Regions from separate parts of the Rhizobium sp. RSm-3 genome, predicted to be linked through region 3. Evidence: predicted binding sites of a transcription regulator. Region 3 holds the regulator's gene; each other region holds the start of a gene.
The links. The regulator PhoB, encoded in region 3, activates phosphate uptake and scavenging genes when phosphate is short. The targets are predictions, from matches to a motif close to TGTCATNNANCTGTCAT.

Region 1: BBJ66_RS00695 (DUF1045 domain-containing protein) is a predicted target of PhoB. The motif match lies at 5,883-5,899, and genes of this name have one in related genera.
Region 2: BBJ66_RS17695 (acid phosphatase) is a predicted target of PhoB. The motif match lies at 5,198-5,214, and genes of this name have one in related genera.

The regions. Positions count from the first base shown of each region.
Region 1 is NZ_MAWZ01000001.1:154,146-164,331, reverse strand. It holds gene phnK (phosphonate C-P lyase system protein PhnK) at 1-159, shown strand, start outside; gene phnL (phosphonate C-P lyase system protein PhnL) at 196-903, shown strand; gene BBJ66_RS00720 (DapH/DapD/GlmU-related protein) at 900-1,517, shown strand; gene phnC (phosphonate ABC transporter ATP-binding protein) at 1,635-2,480, shown strand; gene phnD (phosphonate ABC transporter substrate-binding protein) at 2,567-3,472, shown strand; gene phnE (phosphonate ABC transporter, permease protein PhnE) at 3,537-4,496, shown strand; gene phnE (phosphonate ABC transporter, permease protein PhnE) at 4,504-5,847, shown strand; gene BBJ66_RS00695 (DUF1045 domain-containing protein) at 5,990-6,685, shown strand; gene BBJ66_RS00690 (alpha-D-ribose 1-methylphosphonate 5-triphosphate diphosphatase) at 6,699-7,838, shown strand; gene phnN (phosphonate metabolism protein/1,5-bisphosphokinase (PRPP-forming) PhnN) at 7,835-8,431, shown strand; gene BBJ66_RS00680 (GrpB family protein) at 8,452-8,967, shown strand; gene BBJ66_RS00675 (LysR substrate-binding domain-containing protein) at 8,951-9,922, opposite strand.
Region 2 is NZ_MAWZ01000019.1:2,098-12,283, forward strand. It holds gene pcaF (3-oxoadipyl-CoA thiolase) at 1-1,150, opposite strand, end outside; gene BBJ66_RS17680 (CoA transferase subunit B) at 1,160-1,849, opposite strand; gene BBJ66_RS17685 (3-oxoacid CoA-transferase subunit A) at 1,846-2,553, opposite strand; gene BBJ66_RS17690 (IclR family transcriptional regulator) at 2,714-3,472, shown strand; gene BBJ66_RS17695 (acid phosphatase) at 3,527-5,071, opposite strand; gene BBJ66_RS17700 (cytochrome-c peroxidase) at 5,267-6,571, shown strand; gene BBJ66_RS34995 (hypothetical protein) at 6,585-7,430, opposite strand; partial or broken gene BBJ66_RS33265 (IS3 family transposase) at 7,386-7,594, shown strand; gene BBJ66_RS17710 (DUF4291 domain-containing protein) at 7,846-8,430, shown strand; gene BBJ66_RS17715 (hypothetical protein) at 8,492-8,875, opposite strand; gene BBJ66_RS17720 (ankyrin repeat domain-containing protein) at 9,037-9,546, opposite strand; gene BBJ66_RS17725 (hypothetical protein) at 9,807-10,186, opposite strand, start outside.
Region 3 is NZ_MAWZ01000001.1:549,941-560,126, reverse strand. It holds gene argF (ornithine carbamoyltransferase) at 1-142, opposite strand, end outside; gene BBJ66_RS02740 (aspartate aminotransferase family protein) at 179-1,378, opposite strand; gene BBJ66_RS02735 (GcrA family cell cycle regulator) at 1,804-2,337, shown strand; gene phoB (phosphate regulon transcriptional regulator PhoB) at 2,611-3,294, opposite strand; gene phoU (phosphate signaling complex protein PhoU) at 3,432-4,145, opposite strand; gene pstB (phosphate ABC transporter ATP-binding protein PstB) at 4,190-5,005, opposite strand; gene pstA (phosphate ABC transporter permease PstA) at 5,021-6,343, opposite strand; gene pstC (phosphate ABC transporter permease subunit PstC) at 6,340-7,821, opposite strand; gene BBJ66_RS02705 (substrate-binding domain-containing protein) at 7,955-8,989, opposite strand; gene BBJ66_RS02700 (endonuclease domain-containing protein) at 9,447-9,848, opposite strand; gene phoR (phosphate regulon sensor histidine kinase PhoR) at 9,995-10,186, opposite strand, start outside.

The DNA.
Region 1 (10,186 bases), 400 kb from region 3:
ATCGTCACCCACGATCTCGCCGTCGCCCGGCTTCTGTCGCACCGGATGATGGTGATGAAGGACGGCTACGTCATCGAACACGGGCTCACCGACCGGGTGCTCGACGATCCGCGCGAACCCTACACGCAGCTGCTGGTCTCCTCGATCCTGCAGGTCTGAGCACTACGGCAGGTCCAAAACCAGGAAGAAGACATCATGCCAACGCCCCTCGTCGTTTCCGAAGTCTCGAAAAGCTTCACCATGCACCTGCGCGACGGCATCAGGCTGCCCGTCGTTTCCAATGTCGCCTTCTCGGTCGCCTCAGGCGAATGCGTCGTGCTCGGCGGCCCCTCGGGCGTCGGCAAGAGCTCGCTGCTGAAGATGATCTACGGCAATTACGCCGTCGATACCGGCCAGATCCTCATCCGCCACGATGAGCGCATCGTCGATCTCGCCGCCGCCGATCCGCGCACCATGCTCCACGTGCGGCGCCATACGCTCGGTTACGTCAGCCAGTTCCTGCGCACCGTGCCGCGCGTGGCGGCAATCGACGTGGTCGCCGAACCGCTCGTGGCGCGCGGCGAAGACGCCGTCGCGGCTCGGGAAAAGGCCGGCGCTCTGCTTGCCAGGCTCAACCTGCCGGAGGCGCTCTGGCAGCTTCCGCCCGCCACCTTCTCCGGCGGCGAGCAACAGCGTGTCAACATCGCCCGCGGCTTCATCACCGGGCACACGATCCTGCTTCTCGACGAACCCACAGCTTCGCTCGACGCGAGGAACCGCGCCGTCGTCGTCGGCATGATCGAGGAGAAAAAGCAGGCGGGCGTCGCGCTTCTCGGCATTTTCCACGACGAGGAAGTGCGCGAAGCCGTCGCCGACCGCATCCTCGACGTCCAGCTTTTCTCTCCCGGAAAGATCGCCGCATGAGCCGCAAGCTGGGTATCGAGCCCTATGTCCATGAGACGGCCTCCGTCAGCGATTCCAGCTTCGGGCGCTTTACGGAGGTCTCCGAGCGCTGCCGCATCAGCGAGGCGACCTTCGGCGACTATTCCTACATCATGCAGGATGGCTCCGTCTGGTGCGCGACGATCGGCAAATTCGTCAATATCGCCGCCGCCGTGCGCATCAACGCCACCAACCATCCGACCTGGCGTGCGACGCTGCATCATTTCACCTATCGCGCCGCCGACTACTGGCCGGACGGCGACATGGAGGAGGACTTCTTCGCCTGGCGGCGCGCAAACCGCGTCACGATCGGCAATGACGTCTGGATCGGCCATGGAGCGACCATTCTGCCGGGCGTCAGTGTCGGCAACGGCGCGGTGATCGGCGCCGGCGCCGTCGTCTCGAAGGACGTTGCGGCCTACTCGATCGTCGGCGGCGTGCCGGCCAAACCAATCCGAGAGCGGTTTTCGAAAGCGGTCGGCGAACGCCTGGACAGGCTTTCCTGGTGGGACTGGGAGCACGACCGGCTGCGCCTGGCGCTGCAGGATTTCCGCAACCTGAGCGCGGAAGATTTCCTGGTCCGCTACGGCGGCTAAACTTGCGATTTAGGCACGGAGAATTGTGACACGAACTACACAAATATGACATTTGAGGTTCATGAAGCGGGACTAATGCGATGCTGACCGAGGCCTGGAGCGCAAGGGAAGAGCATGATGTTCGAGCTGAAGGATGTCACCCGTCGTTTCGGAAACAAGCTCGCCGTTGATACCGTCACGCTCGCCATTCCCCAGGGTCAGATGGTCGGCATCATCGGCCGCTCCGGCGCCGGCAAGTCGACGCTCTTGCGCATGATCAACCGCCTGCAGGAGCCGAGTTCCGGCTCCATCCATTTCGCCGGCGTCGAGGTTTCCGGGCTTCGCGGCGGGGCGCTGCGCAACTGGCAGCGCGACTGTGCGATGATCTTCCAGCAGTTCAACCTGGTGCCGCGCCTCGATGTTCTCACCAATGTCATGCTCGGCCGCCTCAATCACCGCTCGACGCTTCTCAGCCTGCTCAACATCTTCACCCGCGAGGAACGCGTGCACGCGATCGCAGCGCTCGAACGCCTCGGCATCGAGCAGACGGCATTGCAGGCGGCCGGCACGCTTTCCGGCGGCCAGCAGCAGCGCGTGGCGATTGCGCGGGCGCTGATGCAGAGCCCGAAGATGGTGCTCGCCGACGAGCCGATCGCCTCGCTCGATCCGCTCAACGCCAAGATCGTCATGGATGCGCTGCGCGATATCAACGAGCGCGAGGGCATCACCGTCATCACCAACCTTCATACGCTCGATACCGCCCGCAACTATTGTGAGCGCATCGTCGGCATGGCCGGCGGCCGCGTCGTCTTCGACGGCAAGCCCTCGGAGCTGACCGCTGAGGCGGTGAGGGCAATCTACGGGACGGGCAAGGATGGCGCCGGCATCGACGAAACGATGACCTCGACATCGATCAATCCCGCTCCCGAGCGGGCAGACAATCAATCCGCCGGCACCCAGCCGCTGGCGCTGGCCGGTCTCTGAGCGAGGCGGCCGCGATCGAAAGCCCGCGTCAAGGGCACACTTCTTCGTAACGGAAGACCGGGGGCACCGGTCAATAGGAGAGACATATGTTGAAGAAAGCACTCTTTGCGGCAACGGCGCTCTTCGCGCTCGCCGGCGCCGCCCATGCAGCTGATCTCAAGGAATTCCGCATCGGCATCCTCGGCGGCGAAAACGAAACCGACCGCCTGCGCAACTATGCCTGCCTTGCCGACCATCTGAAGCAGGAATTCGGTTTCGAGAAGGTATCGCTGTTCCCGGCCGCCGATTATGACGGCGTTATCCAGGGCCTGCTCGGCGGTACGCTCGACTTTGCCGAACTTGGCGCTTCCGGTTATGCGGCCGTCTACATCAAGGATCCGAAGGCGGTTACGCCGATCCTGACGACGCAGCAGAAGGACGGCTCGACCGGCTATCACTCGATCGGCCTGGCACTGAAGTCTTCCGGCATCAAGACCATCAAGGACGCCAAGGGCAAGAAACTCGGCTACGCCGATCCGGATTCCACCTCCGGCTATCTCGTGCCCCTGACGCAGATCCCGAAGGACACGGGCATGCCGAACGACAAGTTCTTCGCCTCGACGCAGTTCAATGGCGGCCACGAGAACAACCTTCTCGCCGCCTATGACGGCAAAGTCGACATTGCCGTCGACGACTCGTCCGGCATCGGCGATTTCAAGGACGGCTACACCTCCGGCACCTTCCGCAAGGAAGTCGACAAGGGCGCCGTCGATCCGAACAAGCTGGTTGAAGTCTGGCGCTCGCCGCTGATCCCGAACGGCCCGCTCGTCGTTCGCAACGCTCTCGGTGAGGACTGGCAGACGAAGCTCGCAGCCTTCTTCACGGCGCTGCCGGAGAAGGATCACAAGTGCTTCGCCGCTATTGAAGGCGGCGACTACAAGGGTTACGCCCCTGTGAAGCACGAGTTCTACAACACCGTCGTCGAAGTCCGTAAGGCTGCCATCGGCGGCTGATCGGTCTTCTGAATGCAGGGCGGCCGGAAACGGCCGCCCTTTCTTCGTAACGGGCGAGGCGTCCATGACTGTTGCCGAGATACAGCCACACATGCAGAGCACCAGGGAGATCCGCACCGCCTGGGAACGGATGGTCGCCAGGCGCCGTTTCTACACCGTGCTCGGCCTGGTGATCCTCATCGCGGCTTTCGCAAGTTCCGTCCGCTTCGCCGACGAGAGCAATGCCGGCCATTTCTTCGACCGCCTGCCGCATCTTTTCGACTTCCTGAGCTGGCTCATTCCCAAGGACTGGAACGACGTCTGGCGCGCGCTGTTCGACATAGCGAGCGTCAACGACAAGGGCGGCGAGGAATTCAACTTCGACAAGGGCCGTGTCTATATCTCGGGCGCCTTCTACATTCCCGAATATTTCGAGCTGATGATCGTCACCATCAACGTGGCGCTGCTTTCGACGCTCATCGCCTTCGTCTTTGCCGTTCCGTTGAGCTTCTTTGCCGCGCGCAACCTGACGCGTTCCTGGCCGCTGCGCATCTTCACCAAGCGCCTGATGGAATTTCTGCGCGCCTTCCCCGAGATCGTCATTGCCGGCCTGTTTTCGGCAATCCTGTCGATCGGGCCGGTCGCCGCCATCATCGCCATCACCCTGCACACAACAGGCGCGCTCGGCAAACTCTTCTACGAGGTGGCCGAGAATATCGACATGAAGCCGCATGAGGGCATGAAAGCGGTCGGCGCTAACTGGTGGGAGCGCGTTCGCTTCGCGGCGCTGCCGCAAGTGCTGCCGAATTTCACCTCCTATGCGCTGCTGCGGCTCGAGATCAACGTGCGCGCCTCGACCATCATCGGCGCCGTCGGCGGCGGCGGCATCGGCGAGGAGCTGAAGCTGTCGATCTCGCGCGGCTTCGGCGCCAAGACGATGGCGCTCGTTCTACTGCTGTTCGTGACGATCGTCGCCGTCGACCAGTTCTCCGCATGGCTGCGCCGCCGCCTCGTCGGCGAGCACGCCTTCCTCCTGCAACATTGAGGCTGCCATGACGGTGATCGACGCAAACCGCATGAACGAAATCGAAGCGCGCTATCCGGAATATTTCCACCGGTCGTTCCGCCAGCGTTTCGGCGGGCTGATGATCCTGATCGCGACGCTGCTCTACAGCCTCTATGCCGTCTGGTTCTTCGACCTGCCCAAGCTTTTCGCCGAAGCCCATTGGGAGCGCGTCGGCATCTATCTCAGCCAATGGGTGAGCTATGACGTTCAGCCGGAATTCCGCATCCAGGACGACGGCTCGATCGAGGTGCGTTATCCGCGTTTCTCGCCGCTCGGCGACAATCCGCATCCGGACTGGCTGGTCGACAATCCCGATGGCAGCATCACCGTTTCGATCAGCGGCGTCAGCCGCACCGTCACCGTGTCGAAGAGCCGGACGATCGTCACCGCGCATGGCATCAGCGTCCCCGTCAAGGTCACGAGCGGTGCGCTTGAGGTGGTCGGGCCGGTGCCCGGCTGGATGACCGTCTATGACGACAATGTGCTTGCCGATCTCGGCTTTGCCGGCAATGTCAGCATCTCCGTCGACCGGGTGAAAATCCGCAAGCGTTTCATCGGCTGGGCGAATTTCATCTTCGACACGCAATCCTCCTTCTTCGACAAGCCGGCTGGCGAGGTCGTCAGCCTCATCGTCTCCGGACCGCGCATCAAGCCCGACCAGTCCAACCTGTCGCTCGCCTTCGACGACATCTGGAACAACAGCGAATGGCAGCATGGCGACGTCTGGACCAAGCTTTTCCAGACGATCGTCATGGCATTCCTCGGAACGCTGCTGGGGTCGCTTGCCGCTTTCCCGCTCGCCTTCCTGGCGGCGCGCAACATCACGCCGAACCGGCTGCTCAATCAGATCCTCAAGCGCTTCTTCGATTTCCTGCGTTCGGTCGACATGCTGATCTGGGCGCTGTTCCTGACCCGCGCTTTCGGCCCCGGCCCGCTGGCGGGCAGCGGCGCAATCTTCCTCACCGAGACCGGCACGCTCGGCAAGCTCTATTCCGAAGGGCTGGAGAATATCGACAACAAGCCACGGGAAGGCATCCAATCGACCGGCGCTCAGACCGTGCTCGTCCATCGTTACGGCATTATGCCGCAGATCGTTCCCGTCATCGTCAGCCAGACGCTCTACCAGTGGGAATCGAATGTGCGTGGTGCCACCATCATCGGCGCCGTCGGCGCGGGCGGCATCGGCCTCAAACTCTGGGAGGCGATGCGCACCAACGCCAACTGGGAAAACGTCGCCTATATGGTCATCCTCATCCTGATCGTCGTCTTCATTTTCGACGCCGCCTCGAACGCGCTGCGCCACCGGCTGATGGGCACGAAAGCCCACTGATCCATCCGCTGGAAAGGCCGTGGCGGCGCTGCCGCCATCATCATTCTGTCACGGAAATCTTTTAGCCGGGAACCTGCTTGCGGTTCGCCGCCAAATCACTGCACATTGCGCTCCCGTTTCGACGATCCCCAGGATAAAAGCCTTGCGCTACGCTCTCTATTTCTCGCCGCCGAAGGATGATCCCCTGACCGGCGCGGCCTCGCTCTGGCTCGGCCGCGATGCCTTTGCCGGCAAGACCTATGCTGCGCCTGATGATGCGCAGCTCGGTGCCGCAGAGCAGTTCGAGCTGACCGCCGACCCGCGCCGCTACGGCTTTCACGCGACGATCAAGGCGCCGTTTTCGCTCGCCGCCACCGTCACCGAGAAGGATCTCATGGCTGTCGTCGAGGAGTTTGCCGCGCGCACTGAAGCCTTCGAGATTCCCGAGCTCGTGCTCGGTCAGCTCGGCCGTTTTTTTGCCCTCGTTCCCGGTTCTCTTCATCAACCTCTTCAGGATTTCGCCTCGAAGGTGGTAAAGTCCTTCGAACCGTTCCGCGCAGCGCTTACCGAGGCCGATATGGCGCGGCGCAACCCGGAGAAGCTCAGCGACAGCCAGCGCGCCAATCTGCAGCGCTGGGGTTATCCTTATGTCATGGAGGATTTCGGCTTCCACATGACGCTCACCGGCCAGGTGCCCGAGACACGCGCCGCGGTGATGAAAGCCATTCTGACCGAGCGTTTTGCCGATTTCACCGGCCGGCCGCTTTCGATTTCCGGCCTTGCCGTCTTCACCGAGGAGACTCGCGGCGCCCCGTTCAAAGTTCATTCCTGGTTGCCGCTTTCCGGCGCCAAAAGCTGAAAGACCCGACGAGATGAGCAGAGAGACCGTGTTTTCCAACGCCCGCATCGTTCTCGAGGATGACATCCTCGCGGGCTCGATTGTCATTCGCGACGGCAAGATCGCCGATATTTCCGAAGGCAACTCGGTAGCCGGCGAAGATTTCGAAGGCGACTATGTCATTCCCGGCCTCGTCGAGCTGCATACCGATCACCTCGAAGGCCATTATCAGCCGCGTCCCGGCATCCGCTGGAACAAGACGGCCGCAGTCCAGGCGCATGACGCCCAGATCGTCACCTCCGGCATCACCACGGTGTTCGACTGCCTGCGCATGGGGGCTGACGAGGACGGCGGCTTCGAACATGGCGAGATGCGCGAGATGGCCGACGCCATCCAGTCGGCGGAGAAGGAAGGCCGGCTGCGCGCCGAGCATCTCCTCCACCTGCGCTGCGAGGTTTCGGCCGACAATGTGCTCGAACATTTCGCCGATTTCGAAAAGGACCGGCATGTGCGGCTGGTCTCGCTGATGGATCATGCGCCCGGCCAGCGTCAATTCCAGACGATGGATCAATATATCTTCTACTATCAGAAGAAGCGTGGCCTGAGCGACGAGGCCTTCGCCCGTTTCGTCGCCAAGCGTCAGGCAGAATCGGCGCGCAACTCGACGCCGCATCGCAACGCCATCGCCAAGGTCTGCGCCGAGCGCGGCATCACCGTCGCAAGCCATGACGATGCGACGCTCTCGCATGTCGACGAGGCGATCGACAACGGCGTGCGGCTTGCCGAATTCCCGACCAGCTTCGATGCCGCCCGCGCCTCGCACGAACATGGCATGAGCGTGCTGATGGGCGCGCCGAACATCGTGCGCGGCAAGTCCCATTCCGGCAATATCGCCGCCCGCGACCTCGCCGAGATGGGCGTGCTCGACGTGCTGTCCTCCGATTACGTGCCGCTCAGCCTGCTGCATGCGCCCTTCATCCTCGCCGACGAGGTCGAGAGCATCACCCTGCCGAAGGCGATCGCCATGGTGACGTCGACGCCGGCGCGCACCGTCAGCCTCGATGATCGCGGCCGGATCGCCACCGGGCTGCGCGCCGATCTCGTCCGCGTCCACCGTTCGCATGGCGTGCCGGTGACACGCTCCGTCTGGCGTCAAGGACGCCGTGTCGCATGAGCCCGTACGAACCCCATCCTGGAGCCGGAGCCGAGCGCGGCATCATGGTCGTCGTCGTCGGGCCGAGCGGCGCCGGCAAGGACACGCTGATGAACCTTGCCGCGCGGCATTTCGCCGGCCGCGCCGACGTTCACTTCACCCGCCGCGTCATCACCCGCCACCGCGACGCCGGGGGTGAAGACCATCTTTCCGTCTCCCTCCAAGGGTTTGCCGCCATGGAGCAGTCGGGCTCCTTCGCCGTCTGGTGGGAGGCCCATGGCTTGAAATACGGTATTCCGGCCGAGGTCTCGGTGGCGTTGTCGCGCGGCCATGTCGTCGTCGCCAACGGTTCCCGCTCGGCGCTTCACCGTTTCCAGGCGGCTTTCCCGCGGCTCAAGGTGATCAACGTCACCGCTCGCCCGGAAGTGCTCGCCAGCCGGCTGGAGGCGCGCGGGCGCGAGACGCATGAGGATATCATGGCCAGACTTGCCCGCGGGCCGCTGACGGTGCGCGGCGACTACGACGTGGCGGAGCTCGACAATAGCGGCTCGCTCGAAGAGGCCAAGCAGAAGATGGTCACGATCCTCGACGGGCTGCTCGCCGAAGTGCATTGACAGCAATTGCGAGGAAGGGCATGCGCGCCATCAAAGTGGTCGACTACGATCCTTCCTGGCCGCGGCTCTTTGCTGAAATCAGCGCCGAAATCTCCATGCTGCTCGGCAATCTCGTGCTGTCCATCGACCATATCGGCAGTACGTCGGTGCCTGGCCTGGCGGCCAAGCCGAAGATCGACCTCGATGTCGTCACGATCTCTGATGACATTCTGCCGATGGCGATCGAAATGGTGCGCGCTGCCGATTTTGTCTTCCACGGCGATAGGGGAGAGAAACGCTGGGCCTTCACCCGCGATCACGAAGCTTATGGCTTCAAGCTCTATCTCTGCGGACCCAATAATCGCGCCCATCAGGAGCGCATCCTGTTTCGCGACTATCTTCGGGATCACTCCGAAAGGGTCGCGGCCTATGCCAATCTGAAACGTCGGCTGGCTGCGGAAGCAGGCGATGATTGGGATTTCTACACTGGCGGCAAGACCCAGTTCGTCGGCGAGACGCTGCGATTGGCATGCCTATCGTCTATTGCCGTGGATTAGCGCTTTCATGAGCGGCGTGACCTCCCGTCGTTTCAGTGATCGACTGTTGCAGCCATGCCCGGAAACGCGCCGACGTCACCTCATTCCAACGCTCCCGGGGTCCGACCAAATAATAGCCGCCAAGCCGGACATCGGTTTCGAGCAATTCGACGAGCCGCCCGGCGCGCAAGTCGTCGGCGGCGATCAGACGAGTCGCCAGCGCTATTCCTTGACCGGCCACCGCCGCGTCGACGGTCAGATTGGCTGACCACAGCCGAGGACCGTTCAATGTCACTTCATGCTCGAAGCCAGCCTTGCGAAACCATTGCCGCCACTGATCGCGGCTTTCCTCGTGGATCAGCGGCTGTCGCACCAGATCGTCAAGGGTCCGTATCGGCGCGTTTCGGCTGATCCATTCGGGGCTGGTGACCGGGAACATACGAGGCCTTTCCAGCAGGATCCAGCGGACATTCCCCCTTGGCTCCTCGGAATAGCGGATGTCGACATCGGCCTCATAACGGGTGAAATCCGGCTCGAGATCGGTCGCGCGCATGACGAAATCGATGCCGGGCAAGGCAAGCTGGAGCTGATTGAAACGCGGCGTCAGCCACCGTGTGGCGAAACCGGGCACGCACCAGATGCGCAAGACCGTGCGGTTGACTGCCGGACGCAGTTCCGCCGTGGATTTGGCAATGAGGTCGAAAGCCGCCCCGACTGTCTCGGCAAAAACTCTGCCTTCCGCCGTCAGCCTGATGCCGCGCGGGCCGGCATCGACAAGCCGCGTGCCAAACCAGGCTTCGAGATTGCGGACGTGGCGGGATATGACGGTGTGACTGAGATTGAGATCGTCGGCAGCTCTCCGCATCGATCCCAGGCGACTGACCGCCTCGAAGGCACGCACCATGGAAAGCGGCGGCAAACGTCCGCGTTTCGGAACACCTTCCTGTTCATCTGCCGATGATTTCCCTCTGCGCAATCCTGTCTCCCAGAACGGATATTGGTTCTGCCAAACCAAAATCGGAATGCCGTCTACATCTTCATATGCCATGGAATGGGCAATTTTTGGCGTAACGAAGAGTGGTGCACGGTGGTGCATAGAATGCACCACACATCTGGTGACTGGCAATCGCGTTTTCCGCCCTTCGCAAGCGAAAACATCAAATTTGCCGGCGGCGCGACCACTTGCCGGAGGAGACTGATCGGGAGCGGTGCATCCATGTGTCCACCGCGGTCAACAAAA
Region 2 (10,186 bases), on a different contig from region 3:
ACAGCGAATATTTCCCGCCGGTCTCCCGGAGCTCGAGCGCCGCCGTGCCGGTGATCCGGGCGCCCGACATGCCAAGCGGATGACCGAGCGCGATCGCGCCGCCATTGCGGTTCACCCGCTGATCGTCGTCGGCAATGCCGAGCGCGCGCAGCACCGCCAGCCCCTGGCTGGCGAAGGCCTCGTTGAGTTCGATCACGTCGAACTGTTCCTGGCTCATGCCGAGCCGGGTCATCAGCTTGCGCGAGGCCGGGATCGGCCCGACGCCCATCACGCGTGGCGGAACGGCGGCGGAGGCGCCGCCGAGGATACGGGCGATCGGCGTCAGACCGTATTTTCGCGCCGCCGCTTCCGAAGCGATAACCAGCGCCGCCGCCCCGTCATTGACGCCGGAGGCATTGCCGGCGGTCACCGTGCCGCCTTCCCTCTTGAAAGGGGTCGCGAGTTTCGCCAGCGTCTCGATTGTCGTCGCCCGCGGATGCTCGTCCTTGTCGACGATGACGGGATCGCCCTTGCGCTGCGGGATTGTGACCGCGACAATCTCTTTCGCAAGCCGTCCGCTTGCCTGGGCGGCCGCCGCCTTCGCCTGGCTGCGCACCGCAAAGGCATCCTGGTCGGCGCGGCTGACCTGATAATCCTCGGCGACGTTCTCGCCGGTCTCCGGCATGGAATCGACGCCATACTGCTTCTTCATCACAGGATTGACGAAGCGCCAGCCGATCGTCGTGTCGTGGATTTCGGCGGCCCGCGAAAAGGCCGTCTCGGCCTTCGGCATGACGAAGGGCGCGCGCGACATGCTTTCGACGCCGCCTGCGATCATCAACTCGGCCTCGCCGGCGCGGATGGCACGCGCCGCCGTGATCACCGCATCCATGCCGGAGCCGCAGAGCCGGTTGATCGTCGTACCCGGGACAGCGATCGGCAGGCCGGCCAAGAGCGCCGACATGCGCGCCACATTGCGGTTGTCTTCGCCTGCCTGGTTGGCGCAGCCAAAGATCACATCGTCAACGGCCTCCCAGTCGACGCCGCTGTTGCGCTGCATCAGCGCCTTCAGCGGGATGGCGCCGAGATCATCGGCCCGCACCGGGGCGAGCGAGCCGGCGAAGCGGCCGATCGGCGTCCTGATATAGTCGCAGATAAAGGCTTCGGTCATGGCTTTTCCTCAGAGTTTTGGGACGACGAGGTCAGCAACCGGCCCGTCGACATGCAGCGGCGCGCCGGTCATCGCCTGCAATTCCTCGAGCGACATGGCGGCCAGCTTCTCCCGCAGGACGAAGCGTCCGTCGACGATGTCGATGACGGCATGGCTGGTATAGACGCGGGTGATGCAGGCGACACCGGTCAGCGGGAAGGTGCATTTTTCCACCAGCTTCGGCTCGCCCGTCTTGGTGACATGCTCGGTGATGACGCAGACCTGCTTGGCGCCGTGCACCAGGTCCATGGCGCCGCCGACGGCCGGCACGCCCTTGCTGCCGACCCGCCAGTTGGCGAGATCGCCGCTTTGGGCGACCTGGTAGGCGCCGAGGATCGCGACATCGAGATGGCCGCCGCGCACCATGGCGAAGCTGTCGGCGTGATGGAAGAAGGCAGCCCCCGGCTTCAGTGTCACCGCCTTCTTGCCGGCATTGATCAGATCCCAATCCTCCTCGCCTTCGGCCGGCGGCTCGCCGAAATTCAGGATGCCGTTTTCGGTGTGAAAAATCGCTTCACGGCCGGGCGGCTGATAGCGGGCGACCATTTCGGGAAAGCCGATGCCGAGATTCACATAGGCGCCGTCGGCGATGTCCTGGGCGGCGCGCCAGGCGATCTGCGCATTGGTAAGCTTGATGTCTTCTCTGGTATCGACGGTCATACGTAGGCCACTCCGGCTCGAATGAGCTCTTCTTCCTGCTGCGGATGGGGAACGGCAACGACGCGGTCGACGAAGATGCCGGGGGTCACCACATGCTCGGGATCGATGCCGCCGGCCGGCACGATCGAGGAGACCTGGACGATGGTCTTCGCCGCCGCCATGCACATCAGCGGATTGAAGTTGCGGCCGGCCTTGTTGTAGGTGAGGTTGCCATTGATATCGCCGATCTGTGCTTTGACGATGGAGAAATCGGCCTTCAGCCAGCGTTCCTGCACGTAATGGCGGCCGTCGAATTCGGCGATGACCTTGCCCTCGGCGAGTTCCGTGCCATAACCCGTCGGCGTGTAGAAGGCCGGAATGCCGGCCCCGCCGGCGCGGATGCGCTCGGCCAACGTTCCCTGCGGCACCAGTTCGAGTTCGATTTCGCCGGCGAGATATTTATCCGTGAAAGCGCGCGGATCCGACGAGCGCGGAAACGAGCAGATCATCTTCCTGACCATGCCGGCATCGATCATCGCCGCGATGCCGATGCGGCCGTTGCCGGCATTGTTGTTGATCACGGTGAGGTTCTTGCTGCCCTTGTCGATCAAGGCATGAATGAGCTCGATCGGCGCGCCCGAACCGCCGAAACCACCGATCATCACGGTCGCGCCGTCGCCGATCTCGGAGACGGCCTCCGCCGTGCTCCCGACTGTCTTATCCATGCGGATTTCTCCTTGGGTAGATCCGGCCAGACACCTGCCTGTCCCGTCCTCTTGCTCAGAGATAAAGCGCAGCAGGGGCATTCTGCAAGATAATTTGTGCGTTATTTGACATTTGTTCATATATCGCACATAACGCCAGGCTCGATGGAGATTGGAACACATGCGCGAATCAGATTTCGTCAGCGGCTTTGCCCGCGGCCTGAAAGTCATCGAAGCCTTCGGCGAGACGCGGCAGCGGCTGTCGATCGCCGAGGCTTCGAAGCTGACGGAGCTCGACCGCGCCACGGTGCGCCGCTCGCTGCTGACGCTCGCCGAGCTCGGCTACGCCGATTATGACGGCAAATTCTTCACGCTGACGCCGAAAATCCTGCGGCTCGGCCATGCCTATCTCTCAGCGACGCCGCTGCCGGCGCTGTTGCAGCCGCATCTCGATCATCTCTCGGAAAAGGCCGGCCAGAGCGCCTCGGCCTCGGTGCTCGACGGCACCGACATCGTCTATATCGCGCGGGCCTCACAGCGCCGCGTCATGTCGATCAATCTCACCCCCGGCAGCCGCCTGCCCGCCTATTGCGCCTCGATGGGCCGCGTGCTGCTTGCGGCGCTCCCCGAAAGCGAGGCACGCGCCATCCTCGCCCGCAGCGAGCTGAAGCAAAATACTCCGAGCACCAAGACCGATCCGGACGAGCTGATCGCCGAATTCCGCCACGTGCGCGTCGAGGGTTATGCCATCATCGACCAGGAGCTGGAGATCGGCCTCTGCTCGATCGCCGTGCCTGTTGAAAACGACCGCGGCGAAACCGTCGCGGCGATCAATATCGGCGCCCCGGCCGCCCTCGTCCCGGCCGCAGAGATGAAGGCGCGCTATCTGCCATTGCTGAAGGAAACCCAGGCCGCCTTGCGACCGCTGCTGCGCCGGTGACGCCATGCACGGGAAAGGGGCGGCCCCGGTCAGCGCCAAGGCCGTCCGCAAGTGTCAATGCGTCAGGTCGAGCGAGGCGGTCAGGTCGCCCATCGGCGGCTGGCCGTTGTTGCGTAGCGCCTCGTCGCGGGCGACGATGCCGGCCAAAACAGGCAGATCGTAGCGGGCGGTGATCAGGCGGATGATCGAGGTCGTGTCGTACTGGGTGTGATCGACGCTGCCGCCCTTGGCGAAGGGCGAGATGATGAAGGCCGGGATACGGTTGCCCGGGCCCCAGCGATCGGCCTTCGGCGGCGCGACGTGATCCCAGAAGCCGCCATTCTCGTCATAGGTGACGATGACGAGCATATGGCCCCATTGCGGGCTCTTCTCGAGGTGCGAGACGATATCGGCAAGATGCTGGTCGCCGCTTGCAACATCGGCATAACCGCCATGTTCGTTGAGGTTGCCCTGCGGCTTGTAGAAGGAAACCGCCGGCAGCTTGCCTGCGTCGATATCTCCAAGGAAGGCTTCGCCGGCGAGGCCGCCATCCCTGAGATGTTCGGCGCGCGCCGGCGTGCCGGGCGCGAAATTGGCGAAATAGTTGAAGGGCTGGTGGTGGAACTGGAAGTTCGGCACCGGCGTCGCATTCTTGCCGTCCAGCGCCGCCTGCCAGGCACCGCTGTACCACGCCCAGCTGACGCCTTTTAGCGACAGCAGGTCGCCGATGGTCACCGCATGCTGCGGCGGCAGCGTCGTCGCCGCGGCAGGGTCGGCCAGGGCCGGATCGCCATCCTTGGCCGGCGGATTGGCGCTTGGCTGATAGGGCGGCTGCATGGTGTTGACGGCGTAGAAATCGGGCGTCAGCGTGCCGTCGGAAACGAATTTCGGGGCGCCTTCCAGCGCCGATTTCGGGGCGTTCTCCGCCACGGTCAAGGAAGTGCCGTCAGCATCGACCTTGGCGATCACCGGCTTGGCCGGGCTCTTGTCGGCATCCGGGTAATAGGGCGCACAGGCGCAGACCAGCGCGAAGTGATTGAGGAAAGAGCCGCCGAAGGCGCCTTGGAAGAAGTTGTCGGCAAGGACGTATTTCTTCGCCACCTGCCACATCGGCAGGATGGAGCCGTCATAATGGCCCATGACCAGGCTGCCGGAATCGGCCCAGGCGACGAACTTGTCGTTCTTGCCGCCGTCGATCTGCATCTGCTCCTGGTAAAAGCGGTGCCAGAGATCGCGGGTGATGACCGACGGCGCCTGCGCAAAACCCTCGGGATCGTCGATCGCGAAGCTGGCATTGGCAAGATGGGCCGACTGCGCCTCGGTGATGGCAGGCGTGACACCCTTGGCGGTCAGGCCGCCCCAGGCCGGCGGCAGTTCTGCGAGCGGCTGGCCATTGCGGTCGAGCTGGCGCGCCTGCTCGGCGCTGACATTGGAAAGACCATCGGCGCCGGGAAAGCCGCCGTAGAGATTATCGAAGCTGCGGTTTTCGGCATAGATGACGACGATGTTGTCGATCTTGTCGTAACCGGCGGGCGCGGCATCGGCTGCCGTCACTATCGCGAGCGGCACCATCGCCGATCCGGCGAGACAGAGGGCGTTGAGGAGTTTCAGTCTTTTCACGGGATAACCTCATGGCTGGGAGCGTTGGCTAGAGGGAGCGGGAAACGCTCGGGGGCGCACCGACGCTATTCCCGCCATCTATCAACTTTGTGACGTCTGGCTTGCCGTGAGGTCGCAGCAGAAGGCCGTCATCAAATTGTTGCAGCGAGGTTCGATCATGATGGGTGGCAGTCCCAAGCTATTGGAATCCTTATCATGACGACGAAAATCACCTGGCTGACGCGCTCCAGTCTGGCGGCCGGAATCGGTGCGGCGGCGCTCTGTCTGGTCATTCTGCCCCTGCGGCAAAGCAGCGCGGCGGTCGCCCTCGGCGTGCATCCCGGCCCGATGTCGCGCGCCGAGGCCTTCGCTCGGGCCGAAACGCTGACCACGCTCGGCCGCAAGATATTCTCAGATCCGTCGCTATCGGCCTCGGGGCTGCAGGCCTGCGCCTCCTGCCATGATCCCCTCCACGCCTTCGGCCCGGCCTCGGCCAAACCGGTCGAGATGGGCGGCAAGCATATGCACCAGCCGGGCCTGCGCGCCGTGCCGACGCTGCGTTATCTGCAGGCGGTGCCGTCCTTCAGCGAGCATTATTATGATTCCGAGGACGAGGGCGACGAAAGCGTCGACAACGGCCCGACCGGCGGTCTGACCTGGGACGGCCGGGTCGACCACGGCGCCGACCAGGCGAAGATCCCGCTGCTCTCGCCCTTCGAAATGGGCAACAAGGATGCGGCCGAAGTCGCGGCCAAGCTGCGCAAGGCGCCCTATGCCGACGCCATCAAGGCGGCCTTCGGCGAAACGGTATTCGACAATCCTGAAGATACCTTCGACGCCGCCGCCGAGGCGCTCGCCACCTTCGAGCAGAGCGGCTCGGACTTCTATCCCTATTCCAGCCGCTACGACGCCTTTCTCGCCGGCAAGGCGACGCTGAGCGCACAGGAATTGCACGGCCGCCAGCTGTTCGAGGATCCCGCAAAGGGCAACTGTTCGAGCTGCCATCTGAGCGAACCCGCCAATGACGGCGAGCCGCCGCAATTTTCCGATTTCGGTTTCCTCGGCCTTGCCGCCCCGCGCAACATGGCGATCCCGGCCAACAGCGACCCCAACTATCACGATCTCGGCCTCTGCGGCCCTCAGCGTACCGACCTTGCCGGACACAGCGAATATTGTGGCCTGTTCCGCACGCCGACGCTACGCAATGTCGCGCTGAAGAAGAGTTTCTTCCACAACGGCTATTTCCACACGCTGCGCGACGTCGTCTCCTTCTATGCCAGCCGCGACAGCGATCCCGGCCGCTGGTATCCGAAAAATGCCGACGGCACGATCCGCAGGTATGACGACCTACCGCAGGCCTATTGGGACAACCTCAACCAGGACCCGCCCTTCGGCCGGAAACCGGGCGACGCACCGGCGCTGACCGACCCCGATATCGACGACATCGTCGCCTTTCTGGGGACGCTGACGGATGCAGATCTGCAACCGGAGGCGAGCGCAGCAGTCATAAACTCACGATGAATCTCAACGGATCCTAGTGCAACGGGTGTGCCTTGCGTTTTTCTCGATAGCGCGATAACCGGCCCTCAAAATTCTTCAGGTAGTCGAAGGTGAAGCTATCCTCGCCCGGCGTGTCCTCCGCAATTTTCTCGATGACCTCGCCGTCTCTTATGCGTCGTGCAATTTCCAGCCCTCTCGCACCGCGCTTGAGGTCGAAGGCCCGCCAGGGTTTGGACTTTCTGGCGCCCGCCCCCGACAAAACCAATTTGGAAAAATGGTCGAATCTTTTGTCGTTCGTGTAGGCTGCCCAATTTATTGTTTCAATTCGAACGTGGATGTCGAAATCGTATAGGCCGCTTGCCAAGCGAACAGCAACGACGTCATCATAAAGATTCGAAATTAAAACGTATTGGACGAATATCCGTCGGCAATAGCCGAGGGGGTCATCGGCAAGCTCGATTGCGGCATCCCTCACGACCTCGTTTTTGGGCACCGATTCACCGAGATAGTAAGCGCCCTTCAATCGTTCCTCAGTAATTGGAGAAATCAAGAACCCAACAAGGAAGTCCAAATCTTGGCCATCCTGCCACCTTCTGAACAAGTGTAGGTGAGCATCAAATTTTAAGTCCTCGTCGGCGATCTTTTCATCCTTTATCAAGTCAAGCAACGATGCCGTTGAATGGGATGAGAGACCATACCTGTCTTGATTTTTGGCCCCAGGTTCCGCCATTTGTGTTGTTCTCGCTTTCGTTGTGTCTATCATCATTCCCACCTTTTTTATCTTGATTCCTTTTCTTCTCTTCGTTTTTTCGATCTTGAAGCTCCGCCTCTCAGGCTCGCCGAAACGATCAACGGTCTTTACAAGGCCGAGGTCATCCACCGGCGAGGGCCGTGGCGTAACTTCGAAGCCGTGGAGTCGCCACGCTCGAATGGGTCGACTGGTTCAACAAACATCGCCTTCTGGAGCCTATCGGAAACATTCCGCCAGTCGAGGCCGAGGAACGAAACTACGCCATGCTGGACGCACCAGCATGGGCCGCTTAACTTAAACCAAACGGTCTCCGGCAAAGCCGGGGCGGTTCAACCATTCTTAAAACCCATTACCACTTACGCAACGAAGCAGCGTCCAGCGGTTATCTTTATCAACTCCGTGCAAGATGGAAGCTTCGAATTTCCGCCGGTTGCTTAAACCTCGCCATCTGGCGTAATCACACGGCCGAGGCGCTGATCGCCACGGATGAAAATTCGGTCGCAGGTCACCTTCCCTGAACCGCAGACCATGTTGAATGAAACCAATGAACCTTATTCCTGAGCGTCAAATTCGAGCCGTCTACGACGAACAGACAATTCGCGTATACCAGGCCTATAGCGACCAGATCGCCGATGCTGCCCTGCGTCACGGCACATTCGTTTCACCGCCCTTCAAGATGGAGCGCATGACCTGGATCAAGCCGTCATTCCTATGGATGATGTATCGCGCGGGATGGGGCCTGAAGGATGCCGGACAGGCCCGCATTTTGGCGATCGATATTTCGCGGGAGGGCTTTGAATGGGCCTTGAGGCATAGCTGCCCGAGCCACCCCGATGAATCGATGAGCAAGGACGAATGGCTGCGCTTCAAAGAGGCGACACCTGTGCGCGTCCAGTGGGATCCCGAGAGGGACTTGCAGCTTCAGCCACAAACGCATCGCGCCGTTCAAATTGGCTTGGGTGAGCAGGCAGTGGCGCTCTATGTTGGGCAATGGATCAAACACATTACCGACATCACCTCGGAGGCCCGCGACATTCATGCGCTTGTTCTCCAAGGGAAGTTGGACGTGGCGCAAAGCAAGCTACCCCTGGAGCGGCCCTATTCTCTCGAAGACATCTCGCTTAAGTAAATCAAGGATAGCCGCGTCAAGGTCAATGGAAGTGACGTCCGTCAAGCTCATGCCGGCATTCCTAGACCGAATTCGTTTGCCACTTTATCCCCCTGCAGATCAGGTCCCGCACCTCCGCGATCGACCGAAGCATCCCGTGATCGTTGTCGATCAGCGTCTCGGCTGTCGCCGGCATTAGCTTGATCGCCAAATCCGCTGCCGCCGAGTTGCTGTATTCAAGCTGCGCATAGACCGGTTCAGCGACGAGTCGCGCTATTCTTGCTCGTTCAAGGTCGGAGAACTCACCTTCAAGGTCGCGGTCTATGCCGACCGCAAACCATCCCCAATCACCTTCCACGACAAGGCGTCCGGGTGATTGCAGATCCGTTGATCCTATGTCTCCATAGGCTTCAGCAATGCGGCTGAGATCGGGCTCGGCCGTGAACATCATAACTACGGATTTCATGGTTTCACCACCTCGATGAGAAGTCCTGCTCCGCCCCATCGCCAAACCACGCGTTTAAGTCATCAATCTCGCGACGCTGGGTTGGGATCATCGCCGATGGCAAGCCGGCCGAGGTAGGGCTGCGTGGCACGCGGGTTATTTTACTTCCAGTCGACATCGACTCATGATCCCAACAATCGCCTCCGCGACGAGTATGAGTTGATCAGGTCCGCGGTGTCGTCCTCACCTTTCTCGCGCGCAATATCGGCGGCCGTTGCACCAGTGCGATCGGTCTTTGTCATATCCGCATGGTTCTCCAACAATAGCTTTGCAACTTCCGTGTTTCCCCAGGCCGCCGCGCACATCAGCGGGGTCACCCCATCGACGGTCTCGGCGTTCACGTCCGCGCCAAGGGATAGTAGATAGTTTGCGACGGCTGCTTCGCCATTCGCAGATGCCTCGTGCAACGCCGTCATTTCACCGCGACCAGTCGCGTGTACCGATGCACCGTTCCGCACCAGCGTCTCAACCGCTGCAAGCAAACCTTCAGCCGCCGAGACCATGAGCGGTGTTCGACCATGTAGGCCGACTTCGTTCAAGTCGAGTTCCCGGGACTCGATTTCCAGCTGAGCTTGTGAAGCGCCGGCCACGATTCGTTCAATGAAATGCTCAATCTTCGACTGGTCGTTCATGGGACTATGTTAAAGTTGCTGAGTTGAATTTGGTTCGGTAGTCCCTGATAGGATCGGTGTTTCAGGTGCCACATCGGGTACCCCCCGGCAACCGACCGCTTCAAAAATGGAATTTTCTCGGCAATGTGATCGAGCAGATCGTGATAACGAGCAGATTTAGCGAACCCAAATCCTTGCGATCTTTCATTAGGCGGAAGGTGTTGGACGCCGCCAAAATTTTTGGAAAGACGACAAGGTCATTTTTTCCATTGTGTCAAGCGCTACATGGAGTCGCCACCATAACCGTAGCGGAATTGCATTTCTTCGCTCTTCACTCGCTTTTCGATGAGCATCAGAAATCCCTCCGCGCTGGGTGTAGGCAAATGCCTGAGCCTGAGCACGAGCCGAATGTTGTCCGGGGTCGTGCCCGGATGCCTGAGCCGGAACGCCTCGCTTCCTGCAACACCTATGCAGGCGTCTATCTTTTGCCCTAGGAAATCCATATGAAAAGTTATGATCTCTTCGTCTGACCATCCATGGAACGACAGAGCCTGATCGGCCGTCCATGGCAATGTATCGTTGACGATCATCCGCACGTGATTGTTCGGATAGGGCACTTCCAAAACTAGATCGGCAATGCCCTCAAAGGTAGCGTGGTCGA
Region 3 (10,186 bases):
TCATCGCCAGCATCTTGCCGGCGAGCGGCTTGTCGCCCTTGCCGGCCTTGAAGGCCTGCTTGCGGGCGAGCGCATCGTTCATGATGGTTCTGAGGTCGGCTGAGGTGACGGCCGAAAGATCGAGGAAATGTTTAGGAGCCATGTTCTTACCTGTCGTGCGCCCGCAGGCACAATCCTTTCAAGCCGTCTTCTTGACCTTGGAGGCGCGGATGCTCTCGGCGGCGCGTTCGATGCGGGCAAGGCCCTCGCGGGCTTCCTCGGCGGTGACGACGAGGGGCGGGAGAAGGCGGATGACGTTGTCGCCGGCGGGCACGCCGAGCAGATGCGCGGCGCGGATCGCCTGCAGCAGTTCAGCCGAGGGAATAGCGGCCTTGACGCCGAGCAGCAGCCCCTCGCCTCGGATATCCTCGATCACATCGGGATAACGATCCTTCAGCGAGGCGAGGCCCTGGCGGAAAACGAGTGCGACGTCGCGCACCTGCTGGAGGAAGCCTTCGGCGAGGATGATGTCGAGCACGGCGCCACCGACGGCCATGGCGAGCGGATTGCCGCCATAGGTCGAGCCGTGCGTGCCGGCCTGCATGCCGGAGGCGGCCTCTGCGGTGGCCAGGCAGGCGCCGAGCGGGAAACCGCCGCCGATGCCCTTGGCGACCGCCATGATATCGGGCGTCACGCCCGACCACTCATGGGCAAAGAGCTTGCCGGTGCGGCCGACGCCGGTCTGGACCTCGTCGAGGATCAGCAGCAGGCCGTTTTCGTCGCAGATCTGGCGCAGCGCCCTCATGAATTCGGGGGTGGCGGGGCGCACACCGCCCTCGCCCTGCACCGGCTCGATGAGGATGGCCGCCGTCGCATCGGTGATGGCGGCGCGGACCGCTTCGATATCGCCGAAAGCCACCTGATCGAAACCCGGCGCCTTTGGGCCGAAACCTTCGAGATATTTCTCCTGGCCGCCGGCGGCGATGGTCGCCAGCGTGCGCCCATGGAAGGCGCCTTCGAAGGTGATGACATGGAAGCGCTCGGGATGGCCCTTGGAAAACTGGTAGCGGCGCGCCGTCTTGATCGCGCATTCAAGCGCCTCGGCGCCCGAATTGGTGAAGAACACCTTGTCAGCGAAGGTCGCGTCCGTCAGCCGCTTGGCCAGGCGCTCCTGGCCGGGGATTTCATAGATGTTGGAGAGGTGCCAGACCTTGTCGGCCTGCTCCTTCAAGGCGCCGACCACATGCGGGTTGCTGTGTCCGACCGAGGTGACGGCGACGCCGGCGCCGAAATCGAGATAACGCTCGCCGCCTTCGGTGATCAGCCATACGCCCTCGCCTCGCTCGAACCGCAGCGGGGCACGAGAATAGGTGTCATAAAGCGGCGCGGCTTCGGCCATGGCGCGGGTCTCCCGATCAGCGTTATCTAGCAACGGACTCCGGCTAAGAAAACCAGGCCCGAAAAATCAAAAATGCCGCCTTGCGGCGGCCAGCGGTACTATTTCCTTTTCGCGCTGCAATGTCAACAAAACTGCGCCCTTAGCGCATGCAGCAAGCTTGTACAGCGGTGTTTTCGACCTTCAACAGGCAATATTGCAGAAATGACACGCCGGGGCAGCAAGTTGGGGAAAACTCCGAATTCGATTCATCCGGATTCATGCGACTCTTGTCACGGAGTCAGGCTCACACTAGGTTAAAGTTCAATTACTAGACTGCATGCGGCGGAACTAGTCACCAAAATTGATCAGGCGTTTCTTGTTTCGGAGGCTTCCGGGACAACGGTGAGGGATTCTGCCATCACCAACGCGAAAGGTGGAGACAGGGCATGAACTGGACAGACGAGCGGGTCGAGAAACTCAAGAAGCTTTGGGCCGAAGGACTGAGCGCCAGCCAGATCGCGGCACAACTTGGCGGCGTCAGCAGAAACGCCGTGATCGGCAAGGTACACAGGCTGAGCCTTCCCGGCCGCGCCAAGGCCGGCGGCACCGCCGCCACGGCGCGGACGCCGAAACGCAATACATCTGCGCCGCGCGCGCCGAACTACGCCTCCCGGATCGCCACCCGCACCGTTACCCGCCAGCAGGGCGCGACGATGCTGAAGGAAGAGATCGAGATCGAAACGGTCGAGGAAATGGAATACGTGCCGAAGGGCAACGTGGTCGTGCCGATCTCGCGCCGCCTCGGCCTGACGGAACTGACCGAACGCACCTGCAAATGGCCGGTCGGCGATCCGCTGAAGGACGACTTCCACTTCTGCGGCTGCGAGTCCCCGGACAATTCGCCCTATTGCAGCTACCACCAGAAACTCGCCTACCAGCCGATCAACGAACGCCGCCGGGCAGCGGCGCGGGCAAGCTGAGCGGGTAAGGCATTATCGAGATGCAAAAACGGGCTGCAAGGCCCGTTTTTTTGTGAGTGCGTTGGGTGTGGCTGCCCCTCCGCCTGCCGGCACCTTCTCCCCGCGCGCGGGGCGAAGGGGATATGCCGCAACCTCTCGGCCCTCACCCACCTCTCGCAGAGGCACGTCCCCTCGCCCCGTTTACGGGGGTCCGAAGGACGGGTCGAGACGCGTGGCTCGACCCCGGTCGGTTAGGGTGAGGGGCGGAGCTTGCTCGACTTTGTCAGATACCCCTCAGGCTTCCATTGAATAGCCGGCGCCGCGGACGGTACGGATGACGTCTTGCATGTTGGAGAAGTTCAGCGCCTTGCGCAGGCGGCCGACATGGACGTCGACGGTGCGTTCGTCGACATAGATGTCGTGGCCCCAGACGCCGTCCAAGAGCTGCGAGCGGGAGAAGACCCGGCCGGGCGACGACATCAGGAATTCCAGCAGGCGGAATTCGGTGGGGCCGAGGCGGACTTCGCGGCTCTTGCGGTGGACGCGGTGGGTTTCGCGGTCGAGTTCGATATCGCCGCATTTCAGCACGGTCGACAGCACCTCGGGGCGGGCACGGCGCAGCATCGCCTTGACGCGGGCAACGAGCTCGGGGGTCGAGAAGGGCTTGACGACGTAATCGTCGGCTCCGGTCGACAGTCCGCGGACACGTTCGCTCTCTTCGCCGCGCGCCGTCAGCATGATGATCGGCAGGCGCTCGGTTTCCGGCCGCATGCGCAGGCGCCGGCAAAGCTCGATGCCGGAGACGCCGGGCAGCATCCAGTCGAGGATGAGAAGGTCGGGCGTGCGCTCCTGAAGCCTGATTTCGGCCTCGTCGCCACGAAGGATGGTATCGACCTCGAAGCCCTCAGCTTCGAGATTGTAGCGGAGAAGCACGCTCAGGGCTTCCTCGTCTTCAACAACTGCAACTCTCGGGATCATGCGTGTCGGTCTCCTCGCGCATGATCCTTAAACCGGGGGTGATTTAAGCAATGCATCCTGCGCAAATTCACAAAAATCGGCTGCGACCTCTTTGCGCGCCCCACATGGGCGCGCACGCAATCGTCTGGTTTAGGCGGTTATTCCGTGACCGCGCCGACGGTGTTGGCGCTGTCGTCCTTCGGACGGTCACCTTCCGGCTGGGCGCCGGTCGCCATGTAATAGATTGTCTCGGCAATGTTGGTGGCGTGGTCGCCGATGCGCTCGATGTTCTTGGCGCAGAAGAGAAGATGCGTGCAGCTGGTGATGTTGCGCGGATCTTCCATCATGTAGGTCAAGAGCTCCCGGAACAGCGAGGTGTACATCGCGTCGATCTCGTTGTCGCGCTCGCGGATCGCACTCGCCTTGTCGGCGGCGCGTGTCGTGTAGACGTCGAGCACTTCCTTGAGCTGGACGAGCGCCAGCTCGGAGAGATGCTCGAGGCCGCGGGCGAGCTTGCGGGGAACGCCGGTGCTCTGCACGGCGATGACGCGCTTGGCGGTGTTCTTGCCGAGGTCGCCGACGCGTTCGAGATCGGCGGCGATGCGGATCGAACCCATGATTTCGCGCAGGTCGGCGGCCATCGGCTGACGGCGGGCGATGGTGACGATCGCCTTGTCGCCGATTTCGCGCTCGGCGTGATCGAGGATCACGTCGTCGGAGATGACCTTCTGGGCGAGCGCCGTATCGCCGTTGACCAGCGCCCGGACGGATTCGGCGACCATCTGCTCGGCCAGGCCGCCCATTTCGGAAATCCGCCGGGACAGGAACTTCAGATCATCATCATAGGCAGAATAAATATGTGTCGATGCCATGGGGCTTTATCCTCGAATAACGGGAAGGCTTGGTGACGCCAAAATCAGCCGAAGCGACCCATGATGTAGTCCTGGGTGCGCGGATCGTCGGGATTGGTGAACATCTTGTCGGTGTCGTTCTCCTCGACCAGATTGCCGAGGTGGAACATGGCGGTGCGCTGCGAAACGCGCGCGGCCTGCTGCATGGAGTGGGTGACGATGACGATCGTGTAGTTCTCGCGCAGTTCGTGGATCAGCTCCTCGACCTTGGCGGTGGCGATCGGGTCGAGCGCCGAGCAGGGCTCGTCCATCAGGATGACTTCAGGGCTGACGGCGACGGCGCGCGCAATGCAGAGACGCTGCTGCTGACCGCCCGACAGGCCGGTGCCGGATTCGTGCACGCGGTCCTTGACCTCGTTCCAGAGGCCGGCGCGCTGCAGGCTGGTCTCGACGATCTGGTCGAGATCGGCCTTCGACTTGGCAAGGCCATGGATGCGCGGGCCGTAGGAGACGTTTTCGTAGATCGTCTTCGGGAACGGGTTCGGCTTCTGGAAGACCATGCCGACGCGGGCGCGCAGTTCGACGACGTCGATATCGGGATCATAGATATCGTCGCCGTCCAGCGTGATCTTGCCGGCGACGCGGCAACCGTCGATCGTGTCGTTCATGCGGTTCAGGCTCCGCAGGAAGGTCGACTTGCCGCAGCCGGACGGGCCGATCAGCGCGGTTACGGTGTTTTCGCGGATGTTCAGGTTCACATCGAAAAGCGCCCGCTTCTCGCCGTAGTAAACCGAGACATCCTGGCCGATCATCTTATACGGGACGTTGCTCATCTTCTGATCCAGCGCCTTTTCAACTGCAGCTTCCGTCAACATGTTCATGATCTGTAACTCCGTTTACCAGCGGCGCTCGAAGCGACGACGCAAGAGGATGGCGCCCATGTTCATGACGATCAGGAACAGGAGCAGGACGATGATGGCACCCGAAGTACGCTCGACGAAGGCCCGTTCGGCCTCGTTGGCCCACATATAGACCTGCACCGGCAGGGCCGTCGAGGGATCGAGCGGTGTCGTCGGCGCGTTGGCGACGAAGGCGACCATGCCGATCAGGAGCAGCGGCGCGGTTTCGCCGAGCGCGTGCGCCAGGCCGATGATCGTGCCGGTCAAGATGCCGGGCATGGCGAGCGGCAGAACATGGTGGAACACCATCTGCATCTTCGAAGCGCCGAGGCCAAGCGCTGCGGCGCGGATCGACGGCGGCACAGCGCGGAGCGCCGCACGGGTGGCGATGATGATCGTCGGCAGGGTCATCAGCGTCAGCACCAGGCCGCCGACCAGCGAAGCCGAACGCGGCATGCCGACGAAGTTGATGAAGACGGATAGGCCGAGCAGACCGTAGACGATCGAAGGGACGGCGGCGAGGTTGTTGATATTGACCTCGATCAGGTCGGTCAGCCGGTTCTTCGGGGCAAACTCCTCGAGATAGATCGAGGCGGCAACGCCGATCGGCAGAGCGAGCGCCAGCACGATCAGCATCAGGTAGAGCGAGCCGATGAGGGCGACGCCAAGGCCTGCAGCCTCAGGACGGCTGGAATTGCCGTTGACGAAGAGGCCGGTGTTGAACTGCTTGTGCAGAGCGCCGCTCGCCTTCAGCTCGTTCATCCAGCCAACCTGCTTGTCGTTGACCTTGCGGTTCTTCTCATCGACCGAAAGGTCGATCTGGCCCTTGTTGGCGCTGTCGACATTGGCGTCGGCGAGCACGGTGACATTGACCGTCTTGCCGATGATCGTCGGGTCGGCGACGACCATGTCGCGCAGCTGGATCGGCGCGCCCTTGGAGAGCATGGCGGCTGCATCGCGCACGTCAGGCTTGCTCGAGGCGTTGATATTCAGCTGCTTGACGATCGCGTCGCGCAGCAGAACCGGATAATTGGCGGCAATCAGCACCGAAGGGTCGGTCGCACGCTTATTGCTGGGGTCGATCGTCTTCTCGGCAAATTCGATCGGCAGGGTGATCGCCGTCTGCTGGAAGGCGGTGTAGCCTTTGCCGATCACCGTCCACAGCAGGATGAACAGGAAGACGAGACCGAAGGTGATGGCGGCGATGCCATAGGCCTGGAACCGGCGTTCGGCGGCGTAGCGGCGCTTGATGCCGATATCGCGGCGCGCTGGCGCCTTGGAGACGGTGACGCCTGATGTGGGAGAAACAATATCCGTCATTCGTACTGCTCCCGGTATTTGCGCACGATGTAGAGCGCATAGATGTTGAGGCAAAGCGTGATGCAGAACAGCGTGATGCCAAGAGCGAAAGCAACCAGCGTCTGCGGCGAGGTGAACTCGAGGTCGCCGGTCAGCTGATTGACGATCTTGACGGTCACCGTCGTCATCGGCTCGAAAGGATTGATCTGGATGCGGGCGGCGACACCGGCGGCCAGCACGACGATCATGGTTTCGCCGATGGCGCGCGAGGCGGTCATCAGCAGCGCGCCGACGATGCCGGGAAGTGCTGCCGGCAAAACCACCTTCTTGATGGTTTCGGAGCGGGTGGCGCCGAGACCGAGCGAACCGTCACGCAGTGCCCGCGGCACGGCGGTGATGATGTCGTCCGACAGCGAGGAGACGTAGGGGATCAGCATGATGCCCATGACGATGCCGGCGGTCAGGACGCTCTGCGCCTGGATGAAGTTGGTGTAGTTGCCGGAGAGCAGGCCGCTGATCTGAGCGGAGAAATCGCGCAGGAACGGGCCGACGGTGACGAGCGCGAAGAAGCCGTAGACGATCGTGGGAATGCCGGCCAGCACTTCGAGCAGCGGCTTGGCGATCCCGCGCAGCTTCGGCGAGGCGTATTCGGCCATGTAGATGGCGGCGAAGAGGCCGACCGGCACGGCGACCAGCATGGCGACCAGGCCGATATAAAGCGTGCCGAGCAGCAGCGGGATTAGGCCGAACTGGCCGAAGGACGAGCTGCCGGCGCCGGCAAAACGCGGATCCCAGACCGTGCCGAAGAAGAAGTCGGCGGCGGGAACGGCGGCAAAGAAGCGCGCGGCTTCCGACAGCATCGAGAACACGATGCCGATCGTCGTCAGGATGGCGATCGACGAGGCGAGCAGCAGGCCCCAGAGCATGACGCGCTCGACCCGATTGCGGGCCCGGAAGCGCGGCGCGATGGCGCGCAGCGCATAGAAGGCGCCGGCAACGGCGAGAATGAAGACGACCACCGTCATGGCGAGGCGGCTCGTTGCGCTCATGGCGTTGAGCGTCTTGGCGGCGCCGAGCATGTAAGGCAGCGGCTGGCCGGCAAGCGGCACGCCCTTTTCGCTCAGCTTGGCCTGGAGAGCCGCCGGATCCCCGGCGACCGCGGCGGTTTCATCCGCGGTCAGCATCGTCAGACCGCGGGCGACCGTCGCCACCATGGAATAACCCAGATCCTGCTCGACTGCAGCTTGCGCCTTGACCTCCTCAGGGAAGTGGCTGCGCACCGAGGATTGGATGATGCCGGGGCTGACCGAGAGCCAGACGCAAAGCACGATGAGGGCGGGAAGAACCGCCCAGATCGCCGCATAGGCGCCGTAATAGGCCGGCCGTGAATGCAATGCGGAGGACCGGCCTCCGGCAAGTGCCGTGGCCCGGCTGCGCGCGACCAGATAGGCGGCGGCGCCGATCACCACAAGGCACAGAAGTATGACGGATGTGCTCATTCGTTACGTCCCCAGGCCATAGCCCCAAAAAGCCCAATCATGCGGAATGAATTCAACCCTGCACCGGAAACGCCGGCGCCAGGATTTAAGGCAATGCCGGCGCGGGCTTTGCAGCGCCGCGCCGGCAAAATCATTACATGGCCTTGCCGGCTTCGACTTCCTTGCGGATCGCGTCGCGCTCGGCATCCGGGGCGGCAACCAGGCCGTATTCGACGAGCGGGCTGTCGGGGCCGATCATCTGGTCGGATACGAAGAAGTTGACGTATTCCTTCAGGCCCGGAACGGCGCCGAGATGTGCCTTCTTGACGTAGAAGAACAGCGGGCGGGAAACCGGGTAGGTGCCGTTGGCGATCGTTTCCGTCGACGGAACGATACCGCTCATGCTGGCAACCTTGAGCTTGTCGGCGTTGTTTTCGTAGAAGGAGAGGCCGAATACGCCGACGCCGGTCTTGTTGGCGGCGATGCGGGCGAGCGTTTCCGGATAGTCGCCGTCGATGTCGACAGCAGCGCCGTCCTTGCGGACTGCGACGCAGGCCTTCGTCTGAGCGGCCTTGTCGGAGATTTCCTTGGCGATGACGTCGAGAGCACCCGAAGCCTTGCAGCCGGCAGCGAGAACGTTCTGTTCGAAGACTTCGCGGGTGCCGTGCTTTTCGCCCGGGATATAGGCGGCGATATCAACAGCCGGAAGCTTCGGGTTGACGTCCGACCACTTCTTGTAGGGGTTGGCGACGAGCTTGCCGTCGACGACGACCTGGGCTGCGAGGGCCTTGTAGATGTCTGCGGGAACGTAGGCAACATCCGGGTTGGAAGAGTCGGTTGCGAAGACGATGCCGTCATAACCGATCTTGACTTCCTGAATGTCGGTGACGCCGGCAGCCTTGCAGGCTTCGGCTTCGTTCTTGTTGATCGGACGCGAAGCGTTGGCAATGTCGATGGTGTCTTCGCCAACGCCCTTGCAGAATTCCTTCAGACCAGCGCCCGTGCCGCCGGATTCAACGACCGGCGTCTTGAAGTTGGTGAAGGTTTCGCCGAAGGACTCGGCAACGATCTTTGCGTAAGGCAGGACGGTGGACGAACCAGCAACCTGAATCTGGTCGCGGGCGACGGCAGCGCCAGCGAAAGCGGCGGTTGCAGCGAGCGCGGCAACGGTGAGCTTGAAGGTGTTCATTAGAAATCTCCCGCATTGGGCTTGTGTGAGTGCGGCCTTTCGAGAGGCCCTCGCAGTGCCTTTTTTCATCGGCGGGACTCTCTTAGCGCTGTAAGCACCGTCCTTTTATGTCAAATCGGTGAAACATTTGTGACAGGTTAAGTTTTTGATATTCAACATCAATTTTTACACACCTGGAGTGGATGCGTCACAGGGATCTGAATTTTTGGCCGCTTAACTACTTTGTGTTGCATAACCACATAACACACCAGAAAGTGAAGACTCTTGCATCCTTTCATTGAGATCGTACCGTGTATCTGCCCCTCATCCGCCTGCCGGCACCTTCTCCCCGTTTTACGGGGCGAAGGAGCATGGCCGCGACCTGTCCGTCCCTCGCCAACGTCTCGCGGGGCAAGTCCCCTCTCCCCGTTTTTACGGGGAGAGGGTTAGGGTGAGGGGCGGGCACAGCACGCCATCGCTAATCGCCCGCTGCCGGAAAGAACCGCAAATCCGTCGCTTCCACGCGTTCGGTCAGCCGTCCGTCACAAATCGCAACGATCGTCTCCAGCACGGACGACAGTTCTCTGAGCACATCCACGTTCCAGAAGCGAACGACCGACCAGCCGTTGCCGGTCATGAAGACATCCCGAATTGCGTCGCGTCGATTGCCTGCGTGTTGGCTGCCGTCGATTTCGATCACCAGCCGCAGTTCACGACAGGCGAAATCCGCAAAATAGGGACCGATCGGCAATTGCCGGACGAATTTATGTCCGTTGAGCCGCCGATCGCGCAGCTCATTCCATAGTTTGCCTTCCGCGTCATTGTCCGACTGACGCAACGATCGCGCTCGGGCGGTGGTTTTCGGCTTAGGGCCTCTCATCGATGTCGTTCCGTGTGATTTGCCCCTCACCCTAACCCTCTCCCCGTTTTACGGGGAGAGGGGACGTGCCATACGAGAGCGACAGGTCCCCTCTCCCCGCCTGCGGGGAGAGGGTTAGGGTGAGGGGCAGCCTCTCCATTCGGTCATTAGAACCGCACGGTGAAATCGGTGCCCTTGCCGACTTCTGACTTGACGATCAGCCGCGCCCTGTGGCGGGTGAGGATGTGTTTGACGATGGCGAGGCCGAGGCCGGTGCCTTTTTTCGAGCGGCTGTCCTCGATGCTGACGCGGTAGAAGCGCTCGGTCAGGCGCGGCACATGCTCGGCCGGAATGCCCGG